Regions from separate parts of the Vibrio sp. F13 genome, predicted to be linked through region 4. Evidence: predicted binding sites of a transcription regulator. Region 4 holds the regulator's gene; each other region holds the start of a gene.

Region 1 (7,682 bases), 340 kb from region 4:
GTCGTTTGACGTTCATCTGATGTCGTTTGCTCACCAGTCTTAATGTGGTCAGAAACAGTACAAATCGTTAGAGCTTTTGCGCCGTATTCAGCACACACACCATAGATGCCAGCCGCTTCCATCTCTACGCCAACAATGCCGTATTTGTCCATTACTTCGAACATCTCTGGATCTGGCGTGTAGAACAGCTCAGCCGAGAACAGGTTACCGACTTTTACGCCGACACCGAGAGCTTTGGCTGCATCTTCTGCCGCGCGCACCATTTTGTAATCCGCAATAGCCGCAAAGTCATGATCTTTAAAGCGAATACGGTTCACTTTAGAGTCAGTACATGCGCCCATGCCGATCACCACATCACGCACTTTGATATCTTCGCTCACTGCACCACAACTACCTACACGAATGATCTTCTTCACACCAAAGTCTTTGATCAGCTCAGTCGCGTAAATAGAACAAGATGGAATGCCCATACCGTGTCCCATTACCGAAACCTTACGACCTTTGTAAGTACCGGTGTAACCAAACATGTTGCGAACGTCGCACACTTGAACCACTTCTTCTAAGAAGGTTTCAGCGATGTATTTAGCACGTAGCGGGTCACCTGGCATTAAAACTACGTCAGCGAAATCACCCATTTCAGCATTAATATGTGGAGTAGCCATTGAAAATATCCTTAATCTCAAAACAAAAAAAGAAGAGAGAGGTTTCCCTCTCTCTTCGTTAACTATTATAGAAAGCTTGTACCGTGTCCCATTGGCGATGTACCAAAGTATGACGCTAAGCTTTGACCGATATCAGCAAATGTATCGCGACGGCCTAAAGAACCGGCTGGAACCTTCTGACCGTAAACAATCACAGGGATGTGCTCACGAGTATGGTCTGTACCTGGCCATGTCGGATCACAACCGTGGTCAGCAGTTAAGATAAGCACATCGTCTTCTTTCATCATATCGATGATTTCATTGATGCGACCATCGAAGTACTCAAGTGCCGCTGCGTAACCAGCAACATCACGGCGGTGGCCGTAAGCTGAGTCAAAATCAACGAAGTTAGTGAACACGATAGTGTTGTCGCCCGCTTCATTGATCGCATCTTTGGTTGCTTCAAATAGCGCAGGGATACCTGTTGCTTTGGTTTTCTGAGTGATGCCACAACCCGCGTAGATATCAGAGATCTTGCCGATTGAGTGAACGTTACCGCCCTTCTCATCAACCAACTTCTGAAGAATGGTGGCTGCAGGTGGCTCAACAGAAAGATCACGACGGTTACCAGTACGTTCGAATTGACCTTTACCTGGGCCAATGAACGGACGAGCGATAACACGACCAATGTTGTAGTCTTCTAGCTCTTCACGAGCAATCTGACAAAGGTCTAATAGGTTTTGCAGGCCGAATGTCTCTTCGTGACAAGCGATCTGGAAAACAGAATCTGCAGAAGTATAGAAGATAGGCAAGCCAGTCTTCATATGCTCTTCACCTAGGTTATCTAGGATTTCCGTACCAGATGAGTGGCAGTTACCCAAGAAACCAGACAGGCCTGCACGCTCAAGGATGCGGTCAGTCAGTTCTTTTGGGAAGCTGTTCTCTTTGTCGGTGAAGTAGCCCCAGTCAAACAGTACAGGAACACCTGCGATTTCCCAGTGACCTGATGGCGTGTCTTTACCAGAAGACAGCTCAGCAGCGTGACCGTAAGCGCCAATGATCTCAGCGTCTGCATCCATACCAGGAGCAAAACTACCCGTAGACTCTTTGTGAGCCATCGCTAGACCTAGCTTAGACAGGTTTGGCAGTGCCAGTGAACCTTTACGATCTGCATTGTCGGCAAGACCTTGGTCACAATGATCTGCGATGTGACCCATAGTGTCAGAACCTACATCACCGAATTTATCTGCATCCGCTGTTTCACCGATACCGAATGAATCTAAAACTAAAATAAATGCTCTTTTCATTTTCTTCACCAACTTATTGCTCTTTGCACCAGAACTCTGTTTATCGGCATACACGAGGTATGCCGATACCTGTTATTTACACGTCTTCAGAACGAATCTGACGGTAAACGTCTGGCGTTGCTGTATATTCTCCGCCCACTGTGATTGCATTTTGTAATGCTGTTGCAGCTTCTTGCCACTGTTGTTCGTTGCGAGCATGAATCATTGCTAATGGTTTATCTTCACTTGCTACTTCGCCAAGACGAATGAAGTGATCAAAACCGACTGCGTAATCAATGCTGTCCGTTGCTACGCGACGACCGCCGCCCATACCAACCACAGCCATACCAATTGCACGAGTATCCATTGCTGATACCACACCGCTTTCTAGCGCGTACACTGGTTTAATAATTTCTGCTTTTTCTAGGTAGTTATCGTAGTTCGTTACGAAATCAGCTGGACCACCAAGGCCCGCTACCATTTTACCGAAGCACTCTGCTGCCTTACCGTTATCCAGTACTGCCATCAGTTTTTCGCGCGCTTCGTCTGAGTCTTTAGCTAGGTTACCGAGCACCAGCATTTCAGCACACGATGCTAGAGTGATCTCTAACAAACGAGGGTTACGGTATTCACCCGTTAGGAACTGAACCGCTTCACGAACTTCTACTGCGTTACCCGCTGAAGAAGCCAGCACTTGGTTCATGTCCGTTAGGATTGCTGTTGTTTTAGTACCCGCACCGTTTGCTACTGCAACGATAGATTTCGCTAGCTCTTCAGATGCTTCGTAAGTCGGCATGAATGCGCCTGAACCTACTTTTACATCCATCACTAGAGAATCAAGGCCCGCAGCCAGTTTCTTAGATAGGATTGAAGCCGTGATCAGCGAGATGTTATCGACTGTTGCTGTGATATCACGAGTTGCGTAAACACGCTTGTCAGCAGGAGCTAGATCGCCTGTTTGACCGATGATAGCCACGCCAGCATCTTTCGTTACTTCACCGAACACATCGTTGGTTGGTGTAATGTTGTAACCCGGAATAGATTCCAGCTTGTCTAGCGTACCGCCAGTGTGGCCTAAACCACGACCAGAGATCATTGGAACGAAACCGCCACATGCTGCCACCATTGGGCCAAGCATCAGAGAAGTAACGTCGCCAACACCACCAGTAGAGTGTTTATCAACGATTGGGCCATCAAAGTTCATGTGGCTCCAGTCAATCACCATGCCTGAATCACGCATTGCACACGTTAGTGCGATACGTTCTGGCATCGTCATTTCATTAAAAAAGATAGCCATTGCGAATGCGGCAATTTGGCCTTCAGAAACCGTGTTCTTAGCCACACCTTGAATGAAGAAGTTAATTTCTTCAGCTGTTAGGACTTCACCGTCACGTTTTCTGCGAATAATTTCTTGAGGTAGATACATTAGTGCCTCCCAAACTCTAGTGAGTATGGTTTGTAGGGAAAAGAGGTAATATGGAGTGGCTTGACGCCACTCCATCAAACAGACTTATTATGTTCAATACTCTAAATATTTGGCGTTGCAGTTAGGCGACCAGTGAGTTCATTCCTATGAGCATAGAGGCTCTATGTGATTAGGAGGAACTTATGCAGTCAACAACGCTGCGGTGTCAAATATGACGAGTAAATTAGTATGCTGCTGGATCAGCAGTCTGGTCTGTCACTTCTAATGTATTAAGAAGGTTAGTTAGTAGGCTTGAAGCACCAAAACGGTAGTGCATGTTGTCTGCCCACTCAGCGCCTAGTAGCTCATCAGCCATTGCTAGGTATAGTGCTGCATCTTCAGCAGTACGTACGCCACCAGCTGGTTTGAAACCAACTGTTTTAGCAACACCCATGTCACGAATAACTTCAAGCATCATGCGCGCGTACTCTGGAGTCGCGTTTACTGGCACTTTACCTGTTGAAGTTTTGATGAAGTCTGCACCTGCTTCGATACAGATTTGAGAAGCTTTCTTGATTAGTGCTTCTTCTTTCAGTTCACCTGTTTCGATGATCACTTTAAGCGTGATGTCACCACAAGCTGCTTTACACTGTTTAACTAGCTCAAAGCCAACTTCTTCGTTGCCAGCAATAAGAGCACGGTATGGGAATACTACGTCAACTTCGTCTGCGCCGTACGCTACCGCTGCTTTTGTTTCTGCAACAGCAATTTCGATGTCGTCATTACCATGAGGGAAGTTAGTTACAGTCGCAATGCGTACTTCTGGAGTACCTTGCTCACGCAACGCTTTCTTAGCTGCTGGGATAAAGCGAGGGTAAATACAGATTGCAGCGGTGTTGCCTACTGCAGTCTTCGCGTCATGACAAAGCGCCACTACTTTTTCAGTAGTATCGTCGTCATTTAGCGTAGTTAGGTCCATAAGTTTAAGTGCACGTAGAGCTGCTGCTTTTAAATCGCTCATTTCTATCTCCGATCAATATATTCAAATAGTTAACTACTTCGCCCTCCATCCAGTATAGATGGATATTTTAGTAATGCTCAGTAGCCACAAATGAACGGACTTGGTTCCCTGAAGACTTGATAACTTTCGCTACCAATTGCAATCCTTGTCACCGCACAGTACCAGTTTGGTCTATGGCACAACAAATCAGTCATGTTGTGTCTAACATCTATAGCGTATCGCTAATTTTGGCTTAATCCCAGAAGAATAACGTTCGAGTTGATTTCGAGGTTACTTTCTTGCCAACAGAGACATCCTATCCCTTTAGCTTATACATTATAGGTATCCATCAATAAATTGTAGTGCTCCTTAGAACGCAAACGGTTTGTATCTCAAAAAAACATTCTAGACCCTACATCTAATCTAAGCATAAGCGCGTGCATATACTAAAAACGGCAGGCCTAAAAACAAAAAAGCCCCGCAGCAATTTCTTGCTACGGGGCGATATTATTATGGCGTCTATATATCGATTTCTAACTAATTAGAAAGACAGGAAGAAGCCAGCAATTGTTGCTGCCATCAGGTTAGATAGAGTACCAGCAATTACCGCTTTAACACCCATACGTGCGATGTCGTGGCGACGGCTTGGTGCAATACCACCTAGACCACCTAGAAGAATCGCAATTGAAGAAAGGTTTGCGAAACCACATAGTGCGAATGCGATGATAGCTTGAGTCTTCTCAGACATCACTTGACCAGTTGCTGCAACAACTTGAGCGTTTTCACCAACGTATGGTACGAAGTTTAGGTATGCAACGAATTCGTTAACAACTGTCTTCTGACCAATGAAAGAACCAGCGATAGTTGCTTCTTCCCATGGAACACCAATGATGAATGCTAGCGGTGCGAAGATCCAACCTAGAAGAAGTTCTAGAGTTAGGTTTTCCATACCGAACCAACCACCGATGCCACCTAGGATACCGTTGATTAGAGCAATTAGACCGATGAATGCTAGTAGCATTGCACCAACGTTAAGTGCTAGTTGTAGACCAACTGATGCGCCACCTGCTGCTGCGTCGATAACGTTAGCTGGTTTGTCATCGCCACCGTCCATTTCGTCAGCGATGTTGTCGTCTGGCGTATCTGTTTCAGGCTTGATGATTTTAGCGAATAGTAGACCACCTGGTGCTGCCATGAATGATGCTGCTACAAGGTACTCTAGAGGTACACCCATAGATGCGTAACCCGCTAGTACACCACCAGCTACAGAAGCCAAACCACCACACATTACTGCGAATAGTTCAGAGTTAGTCATTTTAGGAACAAATGGACGAACAACTAGAGGTGCTTCAGTTTGACCAACGAAGATGTTTGCTGCTGCAGACATAGACTCGGCGCGAGAAGTACCTAGAGCTTTCTGAAGACCACCACCAAGAACTTTGATTACAATTTGCATAACACCAATGTAGTAAAGTACAGAGATAAGTGCAGAGAAGAAAATCAGAGTTGGTAGTACTTGGAAAGCAAAGATGAAACCGATACCGTCAACTGAGAAGTTAACTAGGCTGCCGAATAGGAAACCAGTACCGTCTTTACCGTAGTCGATCACGTTTGCTACACCAGCAGAGAAACCTGCAAGTAGATCACGACCCCAAGGGATGTAAAGTACGAATGCACCAAGTGCGAATTGGATAGCGAAAGCGCCACCCACTGTTCTTAGATTAATAGCTTTGCGGTTGTCAGATAGTAGTACTGCGATTGCGATCAGTGCAACCATTCCGACTAGGCTCATAAACAGGCTCATAGTTTATGACTTCCTTATTAGTTATTTATTGGCGTGTTACAAAATGGGGCTATAAAGCGGAGGCAATTATACTCATGCGACCACTAATAAAGTAATGCCGACCTCACACTTTCGTAGAAGATTCATGTACCATTCACACGCAAATGTGACCCAAATCACAAGCTCAGTGCAATTTACGCAAACGATAAACAAAAACCTTCGATTTTATTCACATATACCGAATGCGCGATGGCTATTTTGCCAAATTTGCGCTGCAATCGATTGCTTTGGCTCTTTTCTAAGCAAAAAAAGTTCATTTAAGATCGTAACTAAATATTTGGAATGATTAACATTTCCTTGGTTTCCATACATGGGCATGTCCGGAGCATCCGTTTCCAATACCAGACATTCAAGGGGCAATTTTGCGATGGTTGTGCGTGTTTTTTGCGCTCTTGGGTAAGTTATCGTTCCACCGACGCCAATATAGAAACCGAGCTTGATCCACGCCAAAGCTTGCTGTTCACTCCCAGAAAAACCGTGAATCACACCACCTAAGGTGAACTTATGCTGCTTTATTAGCTCGATAAGTCGGTTGTAAGACTTCCTCTCATGGATGATTAAAGGCAGGTCAAACGCCTTGGCAAGTTCCATTTGCTGGATGAAAAAGCGCTCTTGTTTCTCCTGTTCCACATCCACAAAAAAGTCCAACCCACACTCACCAATGGCCACACACTGACGTGTTTTTGATGCGAGTAGTTGGTGAAGTTCTTCAAATTGCATCTCATCCGCTTGCTCTAAAAAGTAAGGATGAAAGCCTAATGCGTAGTAAACATTGGGGTGAGATTGCGCAATTTTCTCAAGCTTATGCCAGTTATTTTGACCGATAGAAGGGATGAGTAACTTCTCAACTTGAGCCTGTTTTGCCTCTTTGATATATCCCTCAATGCTCAGCTCATGGGTAAAACCTTGCTCAAACGCCTCAAAGTCTGCGTGGCAATGTGTATCAAATAGCGGAAAATCACTTGTTTGCTGTGTCATCTTTCCCACTCTCAGCTTGCTGCCCTTGAGGATCTCGACGATAAGGAACACAACTGCGCTTGTTTTCAGGCGTTAGCCCAAGCTCTTCACACCACTTATCGTATTTCCTAATCCAAGCTTTTATCCAACCGAACATATTTACCTCGCGCCTTCTATCAATACTTATGAAAAGCCAACACATAAAGTAGAGAACTCAAACTACACATACAAATCATTTAAAAGCCTAATGATTAGCCAAAATATCATAAAAGCATAAATCCAATTTATACATTAACACTAGCTGGCTATATTGTTGAAAACCTCACCACCGAGAATAATAAACGCACTTGCCAAGGAGGCATTGATAGCAAGACGCTCCATTCAATAACGAGATCCTACTTTATGAAAGCATCACTCTTAGCCATATCAATTTCTAGCGTATTAGCAGCACCTGCTTTTGCTTCTGCACCTCAAGTTGACGTAGAGCTAGCAAACCAACAAACACTTCAACTTATTGACGGGCAGATGAACGCTATCGATGCTTCTGTTC
Region 2 (7,682 bases), on a different replicon from region 4:
TTCGATAAACTGTGGTTATTAGGGGCAATCTTTGTCGGAACGTTTCTCGCTTTATGGCTTCAACAAGTGGCGTTGAAAAATGCTAACCCTGCGATTGCACAAACGTTGATAGCGACCAGCCCGGTCTTTATTCTGGTGATCTATGCGCTGAAAGGGGAGAAAGTGTCAAAACAAAGTATCATCGGGACGCTTGCCGCCCTTGCTGGTATTTCTCTGTTCTTTTTTCAATAAGCTGTTGGCCTTAGCTACAGAGTGACATGCCATTACTCTGTACACACTTGATTACGGCCGTTGGCTTTAGCTCGGTATAGCGCTTTATCGGCACGGTAGAAGGTACGTTGAGTATTCTCTCCGTCACGATGTAAAGTGATACCGATACTCACGGTCAAACCGCGCTCCCCAAGTATCTCATGCCAACCGAATTGGAAGATGCGCTCTCGATAATTTTCAGAGTGCATTTCTGCTTTAGGGAGATCAGTGTTCTCTAGAATGACGAGGAACTCTTCTCCACCAAACCTGACACACGATGCGCCTCTAAACTTAAAGTATGAACGCAGCTCTTGAGACACACTAACAATCGCTTTATCACCCACTAAGTGACTCAGTTCATCATTGATAGACTTGAAGTGGTCAATATCAATAACCATCAGGGCGAAAGAGGTATCGTGCAGCAGCATGTCTTTCAATTTCACATCTAACCAGCGACGGTTGTGTAACCCTGTCAATGGATCGGTGAATACGTCTTGTTGAAGCTGAGCCACCGCATTCTTGTGTTGTTCAGTCGTCTCTTTCAACTCTTTGTTCTCTTGTTCAGAGAGAATGAGTTTGAGTTGTAATTCAAAACGGGACAGGCGGCGTAGCTGGCTTGCACCGAGTTCACTGATCGGGATCTGCTTCATCAGATCGGTTTCAATTCGGTAGCCTTTTTTCTCATAGCTTAGCGCTTCTTGAAAACGCCCTTGATTCATACACACATCACTCAGCGAATCGTAGAATCGTTTTGCAAGTACTGGCGACGAGTAGGCTTTCACGCGTTTGTCTGTGCTCGACAAAATCATGCTCGCGTAGTCTTGCTTGCCGGTTGCACTTAGGCAATGTGCGAGCTCTAGACGAGTCATGGTTGCAAGCCAGCTTGCTTGAGTGCTGTTGGCTGGGTATTGAACCTTAGACAGACAGCGTAGCGCTTCATGGTGTTTTTTCTTAGCGCGCAGCACCTTTGCTTGGTAAAGCAGTATTTGAGCTGTGAGCAACTTGTCACTGACCAAAATACTCAGTTCTTCGCACTCATTCAGTAAATCGCTGGCTGCTGTAATGCGATTGAGTAGAAGTAGGCTTGCTACCATATGCAGCTTGAATTTGAGGCGAAGTGAGCGACTGCTTATCGCATGGTCTATGCTGCTGATTTTTTGGTAGTAACGAAGTGCTCTGTTGTGATCGCCATAGGAATCACACAGGTTGCCCATGCCTAAAATAGCTAATACATACTCATCGATATGACCGTGTTCAACCGCGATAGTCGATGAACTGACGAATTCATTGAGTGCTGAGGTGTAATCACCAGTTTCAACTAAGCGGTCACTTAAACTGGTTTTGACTGTCAGAATATCTTCGATATCGGCAGGAAGGTGGAGCAGATCGAGTGCTCGTCTCAACTCTTCGATACTGGTTTGATTTTGTTGTAACTCGGCACGGTATTCAGAGCTAATGATATAGCAGTGCGCTTGCTCTGTTTGCGTTGTCGAAACGTGCTGACGAATGTGGTTCCAGAAGATGATCGCTTCTTCACCTGATACTGATGAAGGGTCTAAACCGGCGTCTGTGATCTTGCTTAATAGAGTTTCCATTATTCTATTACCTCAGCATCGTCTTCTTCTAATTGTTCAAGCGTGAACGGGAACGTCAAAATATCATTGAGGCTGACGGTCGGTTTCGAACCCTTTAGTCCTTTTCTATGCCATGGATAGATATCAAGCATGGTGCTGAGAGTTTGGAAGGTTTGCTCTGCGGCTTCGCCTTTTTCGGAAAGCATAAGGGCCACACGTTCAGAACTTAGCCTTGCGATGAAGTCATTCTGGTTACATAAAGCATGAGCAATCTCGGTACAGACATCTAAGTAATCAGTATCGACATGATGGAACATAATGATGCTGTGGTTTGAACGTTTAAGCTCTGTCTTGAACAGCACCAACTTTTCCCACCAAAAGGTTTCAGAGACAACGTAAGAGAGGTGCTTTTCAGGATCGTACTCGTGCTGACCGCGAATACGATTAATCAGTTTTCGTGCTCTCTGTTCAAGTTGGCGTTTTGAACTGCGTGCTTTGTCCAAACCGACACGTGTCGTTTGCTCTTTGAGCATGCCGATAGAATATTGACGGTACTTTTTAAAGGCGACGAGCGCGGCTTGGAAGTCTTGGTTTTCTTCCGCCACCAAGGATTGTTGGTAACAGATTTGGCTCAGCAACTCGCCATTATCGAACTCGTTTGCGGATTGTTCTGCGAGCCTCAGTAATTCCGCCGCTTGTTCTGGTCTTTTTCTCAGGAGCTCCAATCTAGCTCGGCTGATGTATGAGTGCGCCTTCATCCAAACTAGGTTGTGTTTAACTGCCAGATTGTGCGCTTTGGCCGTGGCGCGCTCCGCGTCATCTAAGCGTTCAAGACCAAGTAGGGCAAGGCCTCGAAAGTCCCATACCTCTGCATGCCAAGTGTTATCTTTATGGTCTTTTAATGCTTCTTCTGCACCGTCCAATACCGACAGCATTTCAACATAGTTGTTGAGCAGGTAGTAATCCCACGCAAGCAGTATTCTGGCTTTACCCTCTAACCAACCAATGCGGCTGTTGTTAGCAACTTTAACGGCAAGCTGGTGGGTAGAACGTGCAAGTTTATATTCGTGGGTCATCCGCCAAATATTGCCAAGGCCAATGAGGCATTCAATTTGAATTTCGACTTCATCAACCAACGCGGACTGCTCTAAAGCATTGATCCAGAACTGTTGGGCGGAATAGTACTTGGCTTGTCCCCAGAACTGGAGCGCGTGTAAATGGAGGATTTCGGGCAGAAAAAGATCGGTATCTAATCGGCTTTGGCGCTTGTAGGCTTCCTTGATGTATTTTAAACCTTTTTGGTAATCCATCAGGTTCCAGCTACATCTTGCCATTAACATTAATGACTGGATGGCACCCTCTTCAAACAGAACTTGCTCTGATCGGACTAGGCACTGTTGGGCAATCTCTAGGATCACCGATGGCTCAGAGTCGACTCGAGTTTTGAGTTTTTCTAATTCTGTTTCAAGAAGGTACTGATTTTTGTCCAAGACTTACATCCATGATTATCGAACATATTGATAACACAATCATTATAAGAGTGTAATTTGAGATAAGCACCAATTATCTTTCGTAGAGCGTCAAAGGAACATCGATCTTTTCTAATTATGGGTGTTACCTCATGTTGTCGCTTTAAAATCAATGAGTTCCCGAATAATTACCTAGAGGCTTTGTTGCTATGAAAGTAGTTGCTTTAGAGTTAATGGCAGCTCCGCTACGCCTAAGCGTTGTGCTGCCGTGAGCCCTTGCTTATCTTGGTAGCACAGATTGTGCCAAGCTCTAAATATGTCGAGCAATGGAAGAATGCCCCCAGGACGAAGCTTACGTCTGGGCTCATTAATAAAGCTATCAAATAACAACTGAAAGCGCTGTTGATAGAACTTAGTTTGTTGAATTGAGGCTGTGTTAAACCACTGTTTTGGTTCTGGATTGTTACCGGTTAGGTAGCAGATACCTTTCTGGTTATCACCCTGATTGGCAATAGCCCAGCGATCTCGCCACCAACTCATGTGAACGATGTCGATCTTTTCAAAACTTTGGTCGTCTTGCCAGCCTGAATCTTCTTCGACATACATGAGGTCAATATTTTGACTCTGAATGCGCGGCAAACATACACTTAAAGCGGCAGATCTTAGTAATGGATCTTGTGGCATATAGATGGCGACATGCTTGTCTTCGTTACACATATCCAACACATGTAAGAAGTGAGCATAAGAGGTATAAGGCGGTCGAATGAGAGCGCCTTTTGAAGGGTAACTAAATGTGGTGAGGTTACCCATAGGGTCCTCAACGTTACCTCTCGCAAGAATCACTTGGTACTGCTGTTCAATGCGCTCTTTTAGTTTGTCAGAGGGCTGAGGCAGTTCGAGATTTGCTTCTGAAGAGTGCTCTTTGGATACAAATCGTGCCACATCATCATAAGGGTTATGGTCGACGTTTCCTGATGGTTCTTCATTTTGAGAGTAGTTAACGTGTTGGCAAAGTATATAGCCAGAATGCGCCTCGCCCGTCGCTATCCACACCACACCGTTGTTACTTTGTGGTTGCAGACGCTGGTAGTGAGATGCGAACTCGTAATCTTTCGCATGGTTAACCCATCGTGCATCGATCATCGCTAATTTACGACGACAACGGCTCGCGATATGGTCAACATGATCATAGAAAGTCTTTGGGTTGATCTCTAATTTTCGGCAGATTTCACGTACGGAATAGCCCATGAACAGTAAGCCCATGAGGTTCTCTTGAAATTGGAGTTTTTTATTGGATCCAGACCATTTATCAACGAAGGTTGTTTGGCAGTCTTTGCATCGATAACGCTGCCTGTCGCCACTGTAGCCGAAGGCATGATAAAGATGTTTATGGGTATGAACCGATAAGCCGAAGTTATCGCAATCATCATTACGACAAGCAGGGAGCCCGTCGCTGTGAAGTTGTCTTAAGCGATGAAGTTCGCTTAACACTTCACGATTGTTAAGTAAGGGGGGGAAAGCTCCACATTCACGACAAACCATCGCTGGACGCTTAGGGTTCGCGTGTTGCAAAACATACCGTTTTGCATCGCTCAAGCCAAAGTTGTCACACGCCAATGTTTTACAAAAGTTGAGTTGCAAACCATCCGCATCTTTTGGCAGCTTGTCGTTAGACACGATCTCCCCCTCGGGATTATTTGAGCAGCCAAGCGAGCCTGGCTGCGGGGTAACGCTTTTCAATGTATCTTTTATCAAATCGTTAGATGTTGATTGCTGTCTCTAGAGCAACTTTCATCATGTCGTTGAAAGACTTTTGACGCTCTTCAGAACTTAGTTTTTCACCACGGATGATGTGGTCAGATACTGTTAGGATAGTTAGTGCTTTAGCACCAAGGTCTGCAGCAACGCCGTAGATACCAGCCGCTTCCATATCAACACCTAGGATGCCTAGCTTTTCCATTTTTTCGAAAAGGTCAGCTTCTGGAGTGTAGAAAAGGTCTGCAGAGAATACGTTACCAACTTTAACTGGAACTTCTTGTGCACGAGCTTGGTTTACTGCTTCTTCTAGAAGACCGAAATCAGCTATAGCAGCGAAGTCGTGGTTGTTGAAACGAATGCGGTTTACTTTTGAGTCAGTAGATGCACCCATGCCGATAACAACGTCCATTAGTTTAACGTCGTCACGTACCGCGCCACAGCTACCTACACGAATAACGTTTTTCACGCCGAACTCAGCGATTAGCTCGTGTACGTAGATGCAGCATGATGGGATACCCATACCGTGGCCCATTACAGAAACTTTCTTACCTTTGTAAGTGCCTGTGTAGCCAAACATGTTGCGAACGTCACAAACTTGCTTCACGTCATCAAGGAATGTTTCTGCAATGTATTTTGCGCGAAGCGGGTCGCCCGGCATAAGTACTGTTTCTGCGAAATCACCAGCTTGAGCATTAATATGAGGTGTAGCCATGGTCGTTCTCCAAAGTTTAAACGGTAATTATAGGAACAGGATTTAATCAATTACCGATTCTGTTGAATTGAATTCGTTTTGTTGAGGCAATATTAGCGAGTTAGAACGTGGATCCATGAGACTTTAGTCACAAAACAGGTCTGCCATTATAGTTTTATTAATATTGATAACTAAATCTGTTGAAAGCGTAAAGGCAATCGATTTTGTATGGGTTAATTGCAAGCGAATGAGAGGAAAAGGCCCACACATAAACTTGTTGTCTATCAGTTTCGAGACAACAATACGTTGTAGAGACGTTTGATCAGAGATAATCTAAACTTTGATAAAAGACAAACCAAGGATTTGTATGTCGCATTGCGCTAACTCGACGCCTTTGCCGTCAATGAAAACACGACTTCACAGGGCGGTGTCGCTTGTTGTAAGAACTACTTTGCTTGCCAGCGGGATAGCTTCATCGTGGGTGTCTGCTGCAACCTTTGAATTGCCACCAGCGGAAAGCCGCATTGTGGGCAGAATCCAGCAGCATGAAGTGGCGGCGGGCGAAACCTTGGCCATCATTGCCAAGCAATACGATATTGGTTTTCTCTCTTTAATGGCAGCCAACAAAGGGGTGGATCCTTTTCTTCCCGCGGAAGGCTATGTGTTAAGCATTCCAAGCCGCTTGATTTTGCCTGACACCCCAAGAAAGGGGATTGTCATCAATCTTGCTGAGTTAAGGTTGTATTACTTTGAGCCTGAGAAAAATCAGGTGCATGTTTTCCCTGTCGGCATCGGTCGAGTGGGGCGTGATACTCCCGAGATGATCACCAAGATAAGCCAAAAAAGACCGAATCCAACATGGACGCCACCAAATTCAATCCGCAACGAGTATCTTGAAAAGGGCATTGAATTACCGAGAGTGGTTCCTGCCGGGCCGGAAAATCCATTGGGAGAGTACGCTTTGAGGCTTGCTTATGGCGCTGGCGACTATTTGATCCATGGTACAAACAAAGATTTCGGGATAGGTTTACGAGTTAGCTCTGGTTGTATCCGAATGGAACCTAAAGACATTGAGTGGCTGTTTGAGCAAGTGAACCGTGGTGAACAGGTCACCATTATCAATGAGCCGATTAAGGTGTCATTAGAGCCTGATAGAAGTGTGTTTGTAGAAGCGCACGAGCCATTAACTCGAAGTGATGGTTCAAAGAAATCATTACAGATCCCTGTGGAACTAAAATGGTGGCTTGAAGACGCAGAACTGCCAAATTCAAAGGCGAAAGCGGTTATCTTTGCTCAAAACGGCGTACCTGTAGAGATAGCACCACCTGTGATTGAGTTTTAATTCGATTGCCTCTTCTGCAACAAGGGGCGGTTTTATCTTGTTTACTCGCATTAGTGTCACCCAAAAAAAGCACCACATCCGATAAGAAGTGGTGCTGTCTATATACTGCTTTTTGCGACTTATTTAATCTACAGCTTAATCGCGATTAGATCTCAAACTACTTAGTGTAAGACTCAGCGATGTTGTCGATACGGTCGTTAGCACGGTCCGCTTCTTCTTTCGCTGCCATTGCGGCTGCTTCTGCTTCTTGAGCCTTCATTTCTGCGGCTGCTTTGTCACTCTTAAGTGCTTCAACTTCGCTTGTTAGTTGAGCGACTTGGTTAGTTAGTTGATCCATTTCTGACACTGCAGCTTCTTCTGGCTCTGAAGAACAACCGGCTAAAATGAAAACTGATGCTGCAGCTGCGATTAACGTCTTATTCATAAGAACTCCTTGCTTATTTATCATCAAAAGATGCGCTATACATTCTTTATCATATAGTCGCTTCATTAATGATTGTAGCGACTAATTTTTTAACTGCAAAAACAATAACTAAAGAAATTGCTAAATTTTTGAGTTAATTAGCTAAGTATCACGTTGTGTCTCATTTATGAGATGA
Region 3 (7,682 bases), on a different replicon from region 4:
GCTACCAACAATTTTATATATTCAATTTACGCCTGTTGGAGAATTGGTCGGGCGAGGCGCCTTGCCAACAATGTGAGTTATACACAACCTTAAACGGTGTGCCGATATATCTAAGTGATGACAACCTCTATTCGACCGTGTTTCAGCTACCAAACTCTAAATTCAGTTTTGGGTTCAGTGAGGTAGGGGACTTTTTCTCTCCTGACATTGAATGGTACGAAGACTCAGAACGACACTTTTTGTTAGGGCTGTTGTTGGCTGTGATTGTGGCGATTGGAGTAAGTGCTTACTTACCTGTGAGGCGTTTTCAAGAAAGAATAGAGTTGCTCGTCGAGAAGCAGAAACAGTTTGGTAAGGGCAAGCTTAGTACTCGATCTGACATGGACGACATCCATCCTGTTTCTGATTTGGCCAGCAGTTTTAACTTCATGGCTGAAGAGATCGAAAGCAAAGTAAAACAAAGTCATATTTTCGCTCAAGCTATCCCACACGAAGTACGAACTCCGCTAAGTCGTATTCAACTGGCTACCGATATCCTAAGAAGGGGAGCCCCCGATAATCATCAGGTTCTTTTCGATGACATTGATACCTACATTGAGGATATCAACGAGCTCACGTCAGAAATCATCATGCTGTCGAAGTTGAATGTCATGGATAACTCTTTCTTTGAGCTCGTTAAAGTGACCTCCGATCTTCGTGAGTATTGCCTAGACCGAATTCGTTACTCGAAACTAGACAATGCCACCTTTGAATCTAAGGTACAGCTAGAGTGCAAGATTAAGTGTGATTGCTCAATGGCACGCTTGGTGTTCGATAACGTTCTCAAGAATGCGGGTAATTACACACAAGACAAAGTGTGGATGACGCTGGATGAGAACTCAGAAAACTGGCTGGTGGTGATTGAAGACAATGGTTCTGGAATACCAGAGAATAGGCGTGATGAGGTATTCCTTCCGTTCTCTCGACTAGACTCAAGCAGAACGTCGACCAACGGTGGATTGGGGTTGGGCCTCGCGATTGCTCTATCGGCGGCTAAAAAACTTTCTTGGGATATCAAAATCGACGACAGCAACCATGGTGGTGCCAAGTTCAGTATCGTGATTCCTAAGATCGCATAAACTGTAGCTTTAAGAACTCTTCAGGCTCGTCAAATAACAAAGCCACGGACTAATACCGTGGCTTTTTCATATTCCGATTTACAAGCTAGTGACTTCTTAGTACTACTGCTTAGAGCTTAGAGCTTAGAGCGATGAAGGCCATAAATAGCGTGGTCAATGATGCGACCATTCAAGTTTTCGTTACGCGTGATGATACCTTCTAACGTGAAATGTAAGCGCTCACAAACCTTACGGCTGCTTTGGTTACCGGTTGCGGCTGATATCTCTACCTTTTCCATATCTAACTCATTGAAAGCAATATCAATCAGCTTCTGGACAACGCGCGTCACAATCCCCTTTCCTTGGTATGTCTCAGATAACCAATAACCTATCGTCACCTTTTGCTTATCATGATCAATAGTATTGAAACTGCAGTTACCGACGACCTTGTCTTGATACACGATCGCACAGGTCATGCTTTTCCCTTCCGCATAATCGTGTAGCGAGCGTTGGATGAAGATCCTAAAGTCTTGCTCGGTTTTACAATGTGGCGGCCACACGAGCCATTGGCTTAGGTACTCATTCTGGTTTTGTGAGATGTCCGCGTAGTGAGAAGCGAAGCTCTCTTCAACCAATGCGATGGAGAGTTCGTTGTCGATAACCGTTTTAAACATGTCTTTCCTTTTCTTATGGCTGCTTATTTAAGCGAATCTTAGTCGGCAGGCTATAATGTCGCATGATTTTTAATATGCAACCACTTGTAGCACGGATTTTTCGTGATACGTTAGTTCTATCACGAAACTCATTAAACCTTACAATAGTTGTGTATATAATCATTAGCTATGCATTAGTATTAGCGGCCTAAATATATAAAAAATATAAAAATGCTAGGCTTAAATAATGAATCAACATTGCCAGGACGTGACCGTGGACCTAAGGAAGGCTCTATTCGGTATTGCTAAGGCGCTTGATAACGTCGGTTTCGAAAGTAAAAATCATGGACAGAGGGTGGGTTACATCGCGTATCGGTGTGCTCTGAGTGTGGGGTGGGAAGAAGAGCAAGCGCAGCTCGCGTTTTCGTTAGGCTTGATTCACGACTGTGGTGTCTCGCAAATTGATGAACAGCTCAGTTTAACGTCTGGGTTTGTACCTGACTCAAGCTATCACCATTGTCAAAAGGGCTACCAAATCTTAAAAGAGTGCCCAGTTCTTTCTATATTTGCTAAGCCGGTTCTTTATCACCATACTCCGTGGTCTGAGCTAAGGGCTATTCATATCAGCGAGTTAGAAAGAGAACTAGCTGCCATCGTGATGCTTGCCGATAGAGTCGATTATCTATACGGCATAACCTCTTCTGATCGTTATGGAAACCTAACACCAGATGGCAAAGCGAGCATCATTGAACGTTTGACTGAACAAGCGGATGAGATGTTCGAAACCAACCTTGTGCAACACATGTGCGAGTTGGTTGATTTGGATGACTTCTGGTTTTCTATGGAGATTCCATACATCGAGAACATGAGGGATAACTTTGAACCTGTGCCATTTTTCTCCCAGCAAATGTCGCTGGATGAGACGGTGGCCTTTGCCGAGTTTATCGCCAATGTTGTTGATACCAAAAGTTCGTTTACCTTTAAGCACTCTTTAAAGGTTGGGCAGCTTTCAGAATACCTCGCCAAACAGCTGGGTTATTCCTACACCACTCAGCGCAAACTCTATCTGGCTGGGTTAGTCCATGATATCGGTAAACTGCAAACCCCTAATGACATTCTGCATAAGCCGGATTTACTCACTGAAGAAGAGTATTGCTGTATTAAACGCCATGCAACGGACACTCGATTCGCATTGCAGGAGTTGTTCAGTTCACCTCAGGTTTGTCAGTGGGCATCTAATCACCATGAAAGGTTAGATGGTTCGGGTTACCCAATGGGAAAAACGGCGGAAGAGTTGGATCAACCCAGTCGAATTGTTGCTGTGGTGGATGTGTTTCAAGCGCTAACTCAGTCTCGACCTTATCGTGGAGGCATGACGTTAGAAGAGACTCTCGCTATTTTGAGGGACCACGTTGATAACTTTAAGTTGGATCGAGAAGTGTTTGAGTGCCTTAATAAACACGCGCAATATTGCTTTGAATTATCGACAGACAAACGAATGTACGCGTTTTAACGCCACTGAATGCTTTCGAGGTGTGACGCCTAAACTCATACTCGGTCGAAATGACTAAACACCAGAAACAGAAAAGCGATAGCCGAGGCTATCGCTTTTTTTAATGGGGGCTTATCAGGATTTTTAGATCGAGATTAGTATCGCTTTAAGATCTCGATGATCGCTTGCTCAGTTTCCGCTGCGATGATGGCATCAATGTCATTATCATTTTGGAACAACTCTGATAGCGCCATAATCGTATGGATGTGGCTATCTGAGTTCATCGCCGCCAGAGTAATCGAAAGGTAAACGTCACCGTTGTCTTCTGACTCTAAATCAACACCCTTTTTGAATACCGTTACTTGCAGTGATGCTTCGTTCACACCATCTTCAGGGCGAGCATGAGGCATCGCAATTTTTGGTGCCAGAACATAGTACGCGCCGATGTCCTTGTGCTTTTGCTTGATAGCTTGAACATAATCTGTTCATTTCATAACGTTCCGTTACAAACCCTTGTTATTGACTGATGACTCAATAAATTTAACCCGATGTGTGAGCGAATTTATATAAATAACAATTATGTAAAATATTGATTTTATGAATGTTTACTCATTAAGTCGATTTTTGTTAGAACAGCCTATTCAAAACATAAGATAGGTAAATCTATGAAAAAACTCGTCAGTTTACTGCTCGCTGCAGTATCGTTAGGGCTTTCTGGTTGTGCAACGGTATTAACAGCAGAACAAAGTGCGCCTCAACTCAATGAAGTTCCACAGGAAAAAGCGTTGACCGTCGCTGTAATCGATAAGAGACCATACGTTCTCGATCATGATAAAGAGCCAAAATTTGAGGGAATTATTCGCAGTTCGTTAGGTATTCCTTATACCTACAACACGGCGACACAGCAGCCAATGTCTCAATTTTTGACTGACAGATTGGTCGCAGGCTTGAAAAAACAGCAAGTAGCTGTTGAGTCGGTTGAGACGACGCCTGAAGAGGATATCACCAAGGTTGCTGAGCAGATGAAAGCATTCGACAACAAATCGATGATGTTTGTCTTGAATGAGTGGAAGTATGACTTCCACGCATTTACGGATAACTCTTGGTACAACGTTAATGTGATTATCTATGATGAAGCTGGTAATAAGCTACTCAGCAAAAATTTCCAAGGCGAGAATGATGTACCTGATGGTGGTGCAATCATCAATGAGATGCAACTGATCTACAAACAGCGTTTTGAAGAGATATTCCGAGATGCTGAAGTGAAAAGTGCCCTGCTAAACTAGTTATTCCCACTTTGATCTCATATTTTGAAAAAGCCACACTCTGTGGCTTTTTATTTTAATGATGGTTTTTTTGCATTATTTCTTGCTGGAAAAATTAATTATTGCGAGAAGTAGTTCGATTTGTACGCTTTATGACCGCGCGATCGTTTGCGTCAAAAAATGTGATGAAAGTCTCACTTAACTGTTTATACTTCTTTTCCGGTTTTAAGCCGGTGCTTAGCCAATACAAGCCGTCACATGGATATGTGAATGACCCCACGGACCGGACCAGCTACGTTCCACTGCTTGTATAAGGTGATTTTTTACATGAACAACTCGTTGTTACATTCGCTAACCCTGTTAGCTCCTTCATCGCGTAGCGTTTTGCTTGCGGTTCTTTGTCCTGTTCCTTTGATGTCATTTGCTTGGCTCATGTTCACTCTTTAAGGGTTACTAGGACACATTATGAATATTCTATTTGGTTTTGTCGGTGTTCTTGCACTGATTGCTTGCGCGTACCTGTTATCTGAAAGTCGTTCTTCAATTAACTGGAAAACGGTCTCTCGTGCACTATTACTTCAAATCGGTTTTGCAGCCTTAGTCTTGTATTTCCCATGGGGACAATTGGCGCTAACAAGCCTAAGTAATGGTGTTTCTAGCCTGCTTGGTTTTGCAGACGTTGGTATCGCATTCCTTTTCGGTGACCTTGCTACTGAAGGCTTCATTTTCGCGGTTCGCGTACTTCCAATCATTATCTTCTTCAGTGCTTTGATCTCTGCGCTCTATTATTTAGGCGTTATGCAGAAAGTGATTCAAATCTTGGGCGGAGCGGTGCAAAAACTGCTGGGTACAAGTAAAGCTGAATCTCTGGTTGCTACAGGTAATATCTTCCTTTCTCAGGGTGAGTCTCCTCTTCTTATTCGTCCCTTTTTAAAGTCTATGACTCGTTCGGAACTGTTTGCTGTAATGGCAGGTGGTATGGCGTCGGTAGCGGGTAGTGTACTTGGTGGTTATGCTGGCCTTGGTGTTGAGCTTAAATACCTTATCGCTGCAAGCTTTATGGCGGCTCCGGGCAGTCTGTTAATGGCGAAGATCATTGTTCCTGAGCGCAGCACACCAAGTGATTACGACCATATCGAACTAGATAAAGCTGACCAAAGCAACGTGATTGATGCATTGGCAAGCGGCGCGATGAACGGTATGAAGGTTGCGGTAGCGGTTGGTACTATGTTGGTTGCATTCGTGAGTGTGATTGCGATGGTCAACACTGGCCTAGAAAGCCTAGGTGAAACGTTCGGTTTTGCGGGCATTACGCTGCAAGCTATCTTCGGTTACCTGTTCTCGCCTCTTGCATGGCTGATCGGTATCCCGAGTGATGAAGTATTGATGGCAGGTTCTTACATCGGTCAGAAGATCGTTATGAACGAGTTTGTTGCTTTTATCGACTTCGTTGAGAACAAAGCTCTGTTATCTGAACACAGCCAAGTGATCGTGACTTTTGCTCTATGTGGCTTTGCTAACATTGGTTCTATCGCGATTCAGTTAGGTTCAATCGGTGTTATGGCACCAGAGCGCCGTGCTGAAGTTGCAAACTTAGGTTTGAAAGCTGTAGCTGCTGGTACGCTAGCAAACCTAATGAGTGCATGCTTAGCGGGTATTTTCATCCTGCTTTAAGCTATATTCAGTTAAAGCGGACACTTTACTTACGGAGTTAACGTAAGGAGGGTGTCCGCTTTTTTGTGCCTGTTAATCAGGCGAAATCAGGTTTTGGCCGTCGACTGTGATTTGTCTATCGTGAGTAAAAGCTCACTCGGAAGAGTAATAGAGCCAGTTCCTTTTATCCGATATACTTGAATATCATCAGGTTGCGATTAATAACATTCGGCTTCGATTAAGAACATTCGATTTCGATTGAGAACATTCGGTTCCGACTAAGCATATCCGCTTTCGATTAGGAACAATAGCAACCAAGCTAAATTAATCAAGGGTCTCTCCATGAACATTCGCGTTCTCATCGGTCTTATTGTTACCTTCATTGGCTTGTTTGCGATGGTTTACCTAATTGCTGGCGGCGCTCAGTTTCCTATCTACCAGTGGCCAAAAGAGGCTTATCTCGGTTTGGTGTTCAGCGTGGTGTGGGGGGCTGGTGTCGCAGCGTCTGTAGCGTATTTCTTCTCGGCATTGGTGTTTGTTACTGTCGCCGTGGTTTGCTATGCGATCGGTTATAAAATCGGTGGGCTCTTTTCTTCAAGTTCTAAAGCTTAATCTTATCAAGGTGTGCTGATGTTCATTGAAGTAGGGCTGATTTGAATGCACTGGCTCGATCGTTGGAAGGTGTATCGCTATCATCGGAAACAAACTAACCGCTCGAATGGCGACAAGGCTAAAGCTTTAGGTTGGACTAGCGAAGAGAGTCAATTGTGTCGCTTTGAAGTAATCGCTCGTGCGGCGGACTTCGAAAAGAAGAGTGTTTTAGATTTGGGTTGCGGCTATGGCGAGCTGTTTGAACTGCTCGACAGCATCTATCGTATTCAATCTTATACCGGCGTTGACCAACACGCAGGCTTTCTTAAGAAGGCGAAGCAAAACTACACAGAAGATCGTTGTCAGTTTTTGGCGGGTGATATGAGCAAAATGAACCTTGAGGCGCACGACATTGTCATCGCTAGTGGTTCACTGAACTACATCTCTCGTGATTCTGATTATCTGACAAACATGATTACTCGCATGTATGAACTGGCGAATCAGACGGTGATTTTTAATCTTCTCAACTCAAGCCAGTATCCTTCGCGTAATACCTTGATGAGTTATCACCCTCAAGGTGTCTATCGTTTCTGTAAAACGCTCTGCGATGATGTCTCTTTAACGGAGGGCTACGCAGAAGGGGATTTTACGATAGTGATGAACAAAGCCGTGTCAGGAGCTTGATGTCGTCTTTGTTTTTATCTTTACGCAGGTTTTGATATTAACAACTTTTGATACGAGTACTGACGTAGTAAACAGCAAAAAGCCGCAGCCTTGAAAGGTATGAGGCTTTTTGGGTTCTATGATGAACCTAGGCTAGGTATGTTGCTAGTTCTTCGGTGGTTGGTTTTTAATGAGTCCGTAAGGGATGTTAGTAAACACCTTAGGGTTGCCTTCATAAGTCGGCGCTTCATTCACTTGCTGCCAATCG
Region 4 (7,682 bases):
ATATCGGAGACATTTCGTGCCCAGTGTAAAACCAAAGGGGATATCCAATTCATCTGACACAAAGCAGCGGTAAGCTCGAATGGTTGCAAGATCTCTTGTAATGGATATTTATTATAGCCTGCGGCACCAAACGCCTCTTCTTTACCACCGGTAGTAATCACACTGCGCCAGTGTTTGCCTTTAAGTGCGCTCTGCTCACCAAACGCAAAACCCTTGCCTAACACGCGATCAAACCACTCTTTTAACAATGAAGGGCAGGAATACATAAACAGAGGATGCTGAAACACGATCACATCGTATTGAAGGAGCAATTCATGCTCATAAGGCACATCGATAAAGAAGTCTGGGTAGATGGCGTAGAGATCATGAACTTTGACATGACCGAGCGACTCTACCTTCTTAACCATCATCTGATTAGCAATAGAGGTTTGCGGCTCTGGGTGCGCGTAGATGATCAACACCTTTGGCACGACTTTGTCTGTCGAGGGAGTATTACTCATTCCTTTGAAACATTCCTTTGAGGGCTAAACGGTGGCAAGGCCACAAGAATTTAAGCAAAAGTTATTAATATGTTATTGGCATCATAACGCAAATTGCATTGTGATCGACTTTTATCTGGTTTCAGCCTACTATGCAGGCGTCTGTTCACCTCTAATTTCTATGCTATTTCAATTATGATTACTTTCTCTGATATTCAATTGCTACGCGGCGGTAAGCCACTCCTCGACCAAGCATCTGCGACTTTTCACCCTGGCGACAAGATCGGTTTGGTTGGTAAAAACGGCTGTGGTAAATCTACGCTATTCGCCTTAATTAAGGACGAACTGTCTATTGATGCGGGTTCATTCAGTAAACCAGCCCATTGGGAAATGGCTTGGGTTGCTCAAGAAACACCTGCATTAGAAAGAACAGCAATTGAATACGTGATTGATGGCGACCGTGAATACCGCGGCCTTGAAGATCAACTAGAGAAAGCTGAACAAGCCGACAATGGCACATTGGTAGCAGAGATCCACGGCAAGATTGAAACCATTGGTGGTTACAGCATAAAGGCACGTGCTGCCGAGTTACTGGATGGCCTAGGCTTTAGCCAAGAACAAATGACATGGAACCTGACTCAATTCTCAGGTGGTTGGCGTATGCGTTTGAACCTAGCGCAAGCCCTACTGTGTCGCAGTGACCTACTGCTACTCGATGAGCCTACCAACCACTTGGATTTAGACGCAGTAATGTGGCTCGAGCGTTGGTTACAAAGCTACCCTGGCACGCTAGTGCTTATCTCGCACGATAGAGACTTCTTAGACCCTATCGTCAACCGCATCGTGCACGTTGAAAACCAACAGCTCAATGAGTACACGGGTAACTACTCATCGTTCGAAACCCAACGAGCGCAAAAACTGATTCTGCAACAAGCGATGTACCAAAAGCAGCAGAAACAGATGTCTCACATGCAGAGCTACATTGACCGTTTCCGTTACAAAGCTTCAAAGGCTCGCCAAGCGCAAAGCCGTATTAAAGCGCTAGAGAAAATGGAACAAGTGCTGCCTGCTCAGTTTGATAATCCATTCAGCTTTGAATTTAGAGAACCAGACGCACTACCAAACCCAATCATGATGATGGATGAAGTATCAGCGGGCTATGATGACAATCTGATTCTAGAAAAGATTCGCTTGAACCTAGTACCGGGCAGTCGTATTGGTTTGCTTGGCCGAAATGGCGCTGGTAAATCAACACTGATTAAACTGCTTTCTGGCGAACTGAAACAGCAAGGCGGTGAACTGAGTTATTCGCAAGGCGTTAAGATTGGTTACTTTGCACAGCACCAGTTAGAAACGTTGCACCCAGAAGAAACACCGCTGCAGCACATGATGCAGATTGCCCCTAAACACACCGAGCAACAATTGCGTGATTACCTAGGTAGCTTCGGTTTCCAAGGTGAAAAAGCACTTGATAAAGTAGCACCCTTCTCAGGTGGTGAAAAAGCGCGTTTAGTATTAGCGCTACTGGTATGGCAAAAACCAAACCTGTTGCTACTCGATGAACCAACCAACCACTTGGATCTCGACATGCGTCAAGCGCTGACTTTTGCCCTGCAGACGTTTGAAGGCGCAATGGTTATCGTATCGCACGACCGTTACCTACTGCGTGCAACTACCGATGATTTATACCTTGTACACGACCGCCAAGTCGCACCGTTTGATGGTGACTTAAGCGATTACTACAAGTGGCTAACCGAGCAACAGAAAGTTGAGCGCAAAGAAGCACAAGCATTGGCACCAGCCAAAGACGGCGCCAACAGTGCAGCAGCGAAAAAAGAGCAGAAACGTAAAGAAGCCGAGTTCCGTAAACTGACGGCACCACTTCGTAAAAAGCTCACTCAATTTGAAAAGCAGATGGATAAATTAACGCAGGCTCTTGAAGAAGCTGAGCAAGAATTATCCGACACATCACTGTATGAAGCTGAAAATAAGGCTAAACTGAATAAAGTACTCGCTCTCCAAGCGAGCAGTAAGTCACAGCTAGAAGAAGTTGAAATGGATTGGATGTCCACTCAAGAAGAGCTTGAGCAGATGGAACAGGATATGGATAGCTTATGAGCCCAGAGCACGCCCCAATATCACTAACACTGGAACGACTATGGCAATTTAGCCTTCAGTATTACAGTGTGCGCGGTGTAAAGGATGCGTGCTTAGCTTTGCAAAACCAGTTCCACGGCAACGTCAATCTACTGCTGCTTCTCAAATGGCTTGATGAGCAGCAATTGTCTTTTGCTGAAGAAGAGTGGCATAAAGTTCAACAGTGTTTAAGCCGCTCTGAAACCCTGCTTCATAGCTATCGAGAGCTACGTAAACATCTCAAAGCACACGTTGTCGACTCTCTATACCGTGAAGCGCTAAAGTTTGAGTTACAGCTTGAAAAGCAACAACAGTCCGATCTGGTCGACTGTATAAACTCCCTACAACTGTACGCTAACCAGCAATCACCGCTCACTTTTCAGTACTGTCGTTTATTAGGGGCTGAAAACCTCTGCGACGCTTTTTCTGAACCAGCACCACAGCCCTAGCTCGTTCTCTTTCCCTTTTATTCAATCAAGATCCAAGCTTAACCTTGATATTATTCAAACGGTTACCCATAGTCTGTTTTTGTATCTCGTATAAGTGAAGCCTTGCGCTTATGCCGAGAATCAACCAAGCTCAAATAAAAACGTGGGCGTTTCGTTACAAACTCAACACGTTATCAAAACCCGTATAAAGAAGCATGGATCGTTTTTATGACAATATTTACCGCAGCTGCTGGTCTCTCTAATCCGCACTTACAAACCTTAGTGCCACGGTTTATTAGGAAGCAGGCGCTGTTTCATCCTCACTGGCAAACCTTAGAAACACCCGATGGTGACTTTCTTGATCTTGCTTGGAGCGAATCACCAGACGGTGACACCTCAAATAAAAATGATCGCAGTAGCAAGCCGATATTCGTTCTATTCCACGGTTTAGAAGGTAGCTTTGAGAGCCCTTATGCCAATGGATTAATGAATGCGTTTGCTAAAGATGGTTGGTTGTCCGTGATGATGCACTTCAGAGGCTGCAGCGGAAAACCCAATCGCCTGGCTCGCGCTTACCATTCAGGTGAAGTCGAAGATGCGCGCTTTTTTCTAAGACACCTGCACGCCCAGTTTCCGAATAACCCTAAGGTTGCGGTTGGCATATCTTTAGGTGGAAACATGCTGGCGAACTATTTGGCTGAGTACGCAGACGACCCATTGCTGTCGGCGGCGACCATCGTATCTGCTCCTTTTGACTTAGCGTGTTGCTCTAGTCGTATTGAGCGTGGTTTCTCCAAGCTCTATAAGAAGTACCTGCTCAACTCTCTAAAATCGAATGCGCTAAAAAAGGTTAACCTGCTGCAGGAAAAACTTGGCATCACCGCTGAAGCCATCAAGAACATCACCAAACTGTATGAGTTTGATGAACGAATCACTGCGCCTCTGCACGGCTTCAAAAATGCCCAAGATTATTATGCGCAATGTTCTGCTCTGCCTAAGCTCAATAAGATCAAACTACCGACTCAGATCATTCATGCCAAAGACGACCCTTTCATGACCGATGATGTGATCCCAAAATTTGTTCTGCCCGATAACATCGATTATCGACTGTTTCAAAAAGGCGGCCATGTTGGGTTTATTACTGGCAGTACACTCAAGCCAAGGTTTTGGTTAGAAGAAGCCTTGCCTGCCTACTATGAAAGTATCCAAGATTCGGCATAATGACCGAGCCTTAGTAAATAGAAGTAAAACAATACTAAGCACACGCATTTCTACATCAATAAACCTATTTATGAACATAAAAGAGAGAAGTATTTATGATCATCCCATGGCAAGACATTGCGCCAGAGACACTGGAAAACCTCATCAAAGAGTTCGTGCTGCGTGAAGGCACAGACTACGGCGACGTAGAGGTTTCACTGCAAAACAAGATTGATCAAGTGAAACATCAATTAGCTTCAGGAGAAGTCAGAATTGTGTTTTCTGAGCTCCATGAAACCGTTGATATTCAAGTCACAAAACGCTTCTAAGCTGCGCTCATAAAGGAGCCGTGTTATAGTGGTAAACGATTGCTAACAAGTAAGTTACTCAAAAGACAAGGGTTGTCATGTCCGCTAAACATCCAATTATTGCGGTGACGGGTTCATCTGGAGCCGGCACCACCACCACCTCAGAAGCCTTCCGTAAAATGTTCAATATGATGGACGTGAAGGCAGCTTGGGTTGAAGGAGATAGTTTCCATCGCTTCACTCGCCCAGAGATGGATGTCGAGATCCGTAAAGCGCGCGAGCAAGGTAAGCACATCAGCTACTTTGGTCCACAAGCCAACGATTTTGGTGCGCTAGAAGAGTTCTTCCGTAAATACGGTAACGAAGGCACAGGTAAAGTACGAAGCTACCTGCACACCTTCGATGAAGCCGTGCCTTACAATCAAATGCCAGGCACCTTTACGCCATGGCAGGAGATCCCTGAAAACTCCGATGTGATGTTTTACGAAGGCCTGCACGGCGGTGTGGTTGATGGCGACATTAACGTTTCTCAACACGTCGATTTGCTGATTGGCATGGTACCTATCGTAAACCTAGAGTGGATTCAAAAATTCGTTCGTGACACCCGCGATCGTGGCCACTCACGCGAAGCCGTAATGGATTCCATTGTTCGTTCGATGGATGATTACCTTAACTACATTACCCCACAATTTTCGCGCACTCACATCAACTTTCAGCGTGTTCCAACCGTAGATACATCTAACCCTCTCAACGCCAAAGGGATTCCAAGTTTAGACGAAAGCTTCGTAGTTATACGTTTGCGTGGCATCAAAAACGTCGATTTCCCCTACCTTCTGGCTATGATTGATGGCTCGTTTATGTCTCGTCATAACACGCTAGTAGTGCCAGGCGGCAAGATGAGTTTTGCTATGGAGCTCATTGTGAGGCCAATCCTGCAACAACTCATCGAAACCGGAAAAATAGGTTAACAAAACGACATTCTGGTTGATTACTTTTCATACCGTGATCATGTGCACAATTTTGCGTAAAAAATCGTAGCTTGGTCACGATTAAAATCAAGAAATAGTACCTGAAAAAGGATACTATTCTTAAACGAAACACAAGATAGCTTGCAGCACTCAACGAGTGCTCTTATCCTACAAGTCAATCCAGGCTTAGCTAAAATACGGAAAGCGGCAAGCATACCCTGCAGAGGAAGTGAGATATTATGGTTCTAGGTAAACCTCAAACCGATCCAACATTAGAGTGGTTCCTTTCACACTGTCATATTCATAAGTACCCTTCAAAAAGTACTTTGATTCATGCTGGTGAAAAGGCAGAAACCTTGTACTACATCGTTAAAGGTTCTGTGGCAGTTCTTATCAAAGACGAAGAAGGTAAGGAAATGATTCTTTCTTACCTAAACCAAGGCGACTTCATCGGTGAGCTTGGCTTGTTCGAAGAAGACCAAGAGCGTACAGCTTGGGTTCGTGCTAAATCTCCTTGTGAAGTAGCTGAAATTTCTTTCAAGAAATTCCGTCAACTTATCCAAGTGAACCCAGATATCCTAATGCGCCTTTCAGCGCAAATGGCAAACCGTCTACAAGTAACTAGCCAAAAGGTTGGTGACTTAGCGTTCCTTGATGTAACAGGTCGTATCGCTCAAACGCTACTAAACCTAGCGAAACAGCCAGATGCAATGACTCACCCTGACGGCATGCAAATCAAGATCACTCGTCAAGAGATTGGCCAGATCGTTGGTTGTTCTCGTGAGACCGTTGGTCGTATCTTGAAGATGCTAGAAGAGCAGAACCTAATTTCTGCACACGGTAAAACTATCGTGGTATACGGCACTCGTTAATCTCGATTAACTGAGCCAAAAATTTGAAAGCCACCAAATGCGAATTTGGTGGCTTTTTTGTTTTCTGAAGACCCAGAGAGCAGATGCGAGATACGATAAAAACTCACAGAATCCTATTTGTAAACTTCCTCGAAGCGAAGCGTACTCGAATCTCTAGGACAAAGTCCGTGCTCGTACCTTTTGTTAACCGTTGGTGCTCTCAAAGATTTTGTCAGCTGATGCTGCAACAAAACCTGTGTAAAGCTCACCGTTGACCATCGCATAACGCTTAGCGAACTCATAGAAGCCGCCAGGAATCATCTCATTGCCTTCAACAAATGAAACTGGGACTTTGTCTGCCATTGTTGATGATTGCTCTAATAAGACCTCTGGAGAGCCTTTAACCTGACCGCCAGATGCATTGATTGTGAAGCCTGACTCGCTCAGGTAGTCATTCACCGCCTGCACTTCATCAAATTCATTTAGCTGGTTCACACTCACCGTAAAGTGGTTTGCACCATATCCATGAGCCGCGAGCCAAGACGCGTATTCGCTCTCTTTCGCTAGTACTTGGAAGTCAGCGAAGCTCAAATCCCAAAGACGACCACCAAACAAGAACTCATGACCTTGAAGCTTACTTGAGTCCACTTGCTCAACCAACTTAGCAACGATCTGTTGCAAGTCACTTGAACACTCTTCTACCTTCAACTCACTAATGAACACTTTTGGTTGTTTTGGATTTGGGTGCTCGTAATGCTTAGCCACCAACTTCTTGCTCTCAAACAAGTAGTCGCCACACGCCTTATAGCCTAACTCTAGGAAAGGCTTCGCTAATGTTTCAATACCCAAAGGAGCAACATTGAAAGTACGCAATGCAATGTGATCATTAATCAGCGCTTCGTCTTCTTTCAGCAAGTGATGCACTTTCTCAGCCGATGGACAAAGCCTGTGAATGTAATCGTCCCAAAGTGATTTAAAGAGTAGATCGGGCGTCATGGTGACTCCTTGTCAAAGGTTCTAGCAAGCTAGTAATTTGGATAAGAGAGGGAGAGGCTGAGACACAGAGTCAGCAGCCATCAGCCTGTGACATACTTTTTCTATTATTATCTACCGCCCAATCTAGGTGTCGGACGTGATGGAAAAGGAAAGCGATAACACCACTTCCCTATTTCAAGCTTAACGCATGAGCCTAAGACTCATTAGCCTAAATTAAAGCTCAATACCCGGGCTAAACGTTGCTGGAAGTTGAGTTTCACCGCCTTCCATTGAAGCCATAGGATAAGCACAGTAGTCCGCCGCATAGTAAGCACTT

What was found. Region 4 encodes CRP, which controls carbon source genes, mostly activating them, when cyclic AMP is high. Its sites were predicted from a motif close to TGTGANNNNNNTCACA; they were not measured.
Region 1: the regulator CRP is predicted to act here: its motif matches at 6,281-6,296, upstream of LMH68_RS11155 (NupC/NupG family nucleoside CNT transporter).
Region 2: the regulator CRP is predicted to act here: its motif matches at 5,879-5,894, upstream of deoD (purine-nucleoside phosphorylase).
Region 3: the regulator CRP is predicted to act here: its motif matches at 4,689-4,704, upstream of LMH68_RS18460 (NupC/NupG family nucleoside CNT transporter).

Annotation. Positions count from the first base shown of each region.
Region 1 is NZ_CP170175.1:2,396,761-2,404,442, reverse strand. It holds gene deoD (purine-nucleoside phosphorylase) at 1-662, opposite strand, end outside; gene LMH68_RS11170 (phosphopentomutase) at 728-1,948, opposite strand; gene deoA (thymidine phosphorylase) at 2,025-3,353, opposite strand; gene deoC (deoxyribose-phosphate aldolase) at 3,577-4,353, opposite strand; gene LMH68_RS11155 (NupC/NupG family nucleoside CNT transporter) at 4,874-6,136, opposite strand; gene LMH68_RS11150 (TatD family hydrolase) at 6,341-7,153, opposite strand; gene LMH68_RS11145 (DUF5363 family protein) at 7,134-7,289, opposite strand; gene LMH68_RS11140 (hypothetical protein) at 7,535-7,682, shown strand, end outside.
Region 2 is NZ_CP170176.1:116,969-124,650, reverse strand. It holds gene LMH68_RS15540 (DMT family transporter) at 1-231, shown strand, start outside; gene LMH68_RS15535 (GGDEF domain-containing protein) at 264-1,844, opposite strand; gene LMH68_RS15530 (hypothetical protein) at 1,844-3,313, opposite strand; gene LMH68_RS15525 (lactate dehydrogenase) at 3,500-4,969, opposite strand; gene deoD (purine-nucleoside phosphorylase) at 5,052-5,762, opposite strand; gene LMH68_RS15515 (L,D-transpeptidase family protein) at 6,109-7,083, shown strand; gene LMH68_RS15510 (Lpp/OprI family alanine-zipper lipoprotein) at 7,241-7,507, opposite strand.
Region 3 is NZ_CP170176.1:767,678-775,359, forward strand. It holds gene LMH68_RS18435 (sensor histidine kinase) at 1-1,118, shown strand, start outside; gene LMH68_RS18440 (GNAT family N-acetyltransferase) at 1,235-1,771, opposite strand; gene LMH68_RS18445 (HD-GYP domain-containing protein) at 1,998-3,263, shown strand; partial or broken gene LMH68_RS18450 (PTS sugar transporter subunit IIA) at 3,398-3,721, opposite strand; gene LMH68_RS18455 (hypothetical protein) at 3,908-4,528, shown strand; gene LMH68_RS18460 (NupC/NupG family nucleoside CNT transporter) at 4,973-6,181, shown strand; gene LMH68_RS18465 (hypothetical protein) at 6,503-6,772, shown strand; gene LMH68_RS18470 (class I SAM-dependent methyltransferase) at 6,818-7,435, shown strand; gene LMH68_RS18475 (DUF3541 domain-containing protein) at 7,580-7,682, opposite strand, start outside.
Region 4 is NZ_CP170175.1:2,060,131-2,067,812, reverse strand. It holds gene kefG (glutathione-regulated potassium-efflux system ancillary protein KefG) at 1-500, opposite strand, end outside; gene LMH68_RS09440 (ABC transporter ATP-binding protein) at 675-2,597, shown strand; gene LMH68_RS09435 (TIGR02444 family protein) at 2,594-3,064, shown strand; gene LMH68_RS09430 (hydrolase) at 3,272-4,264, shown strand; gene LMH68_RS09425 (YheU family protein) at 4,360-4,572, shown strand; gene LMH68_RS09420 (phosphoribulokinase) at 4,650-5,519, shown strand; gene crp (cAMP-activated global transcriptional regulator CRP) at 5,759-6,391, shown strand; gene LMH68_RS09410 (DUF1338 domain-containing protein) at 6,575-7,366, opposite strand; gene astD (succinylglutamate-semialdehyde dehydrogenase) at 7,580-7,682, opposite strand, start outside.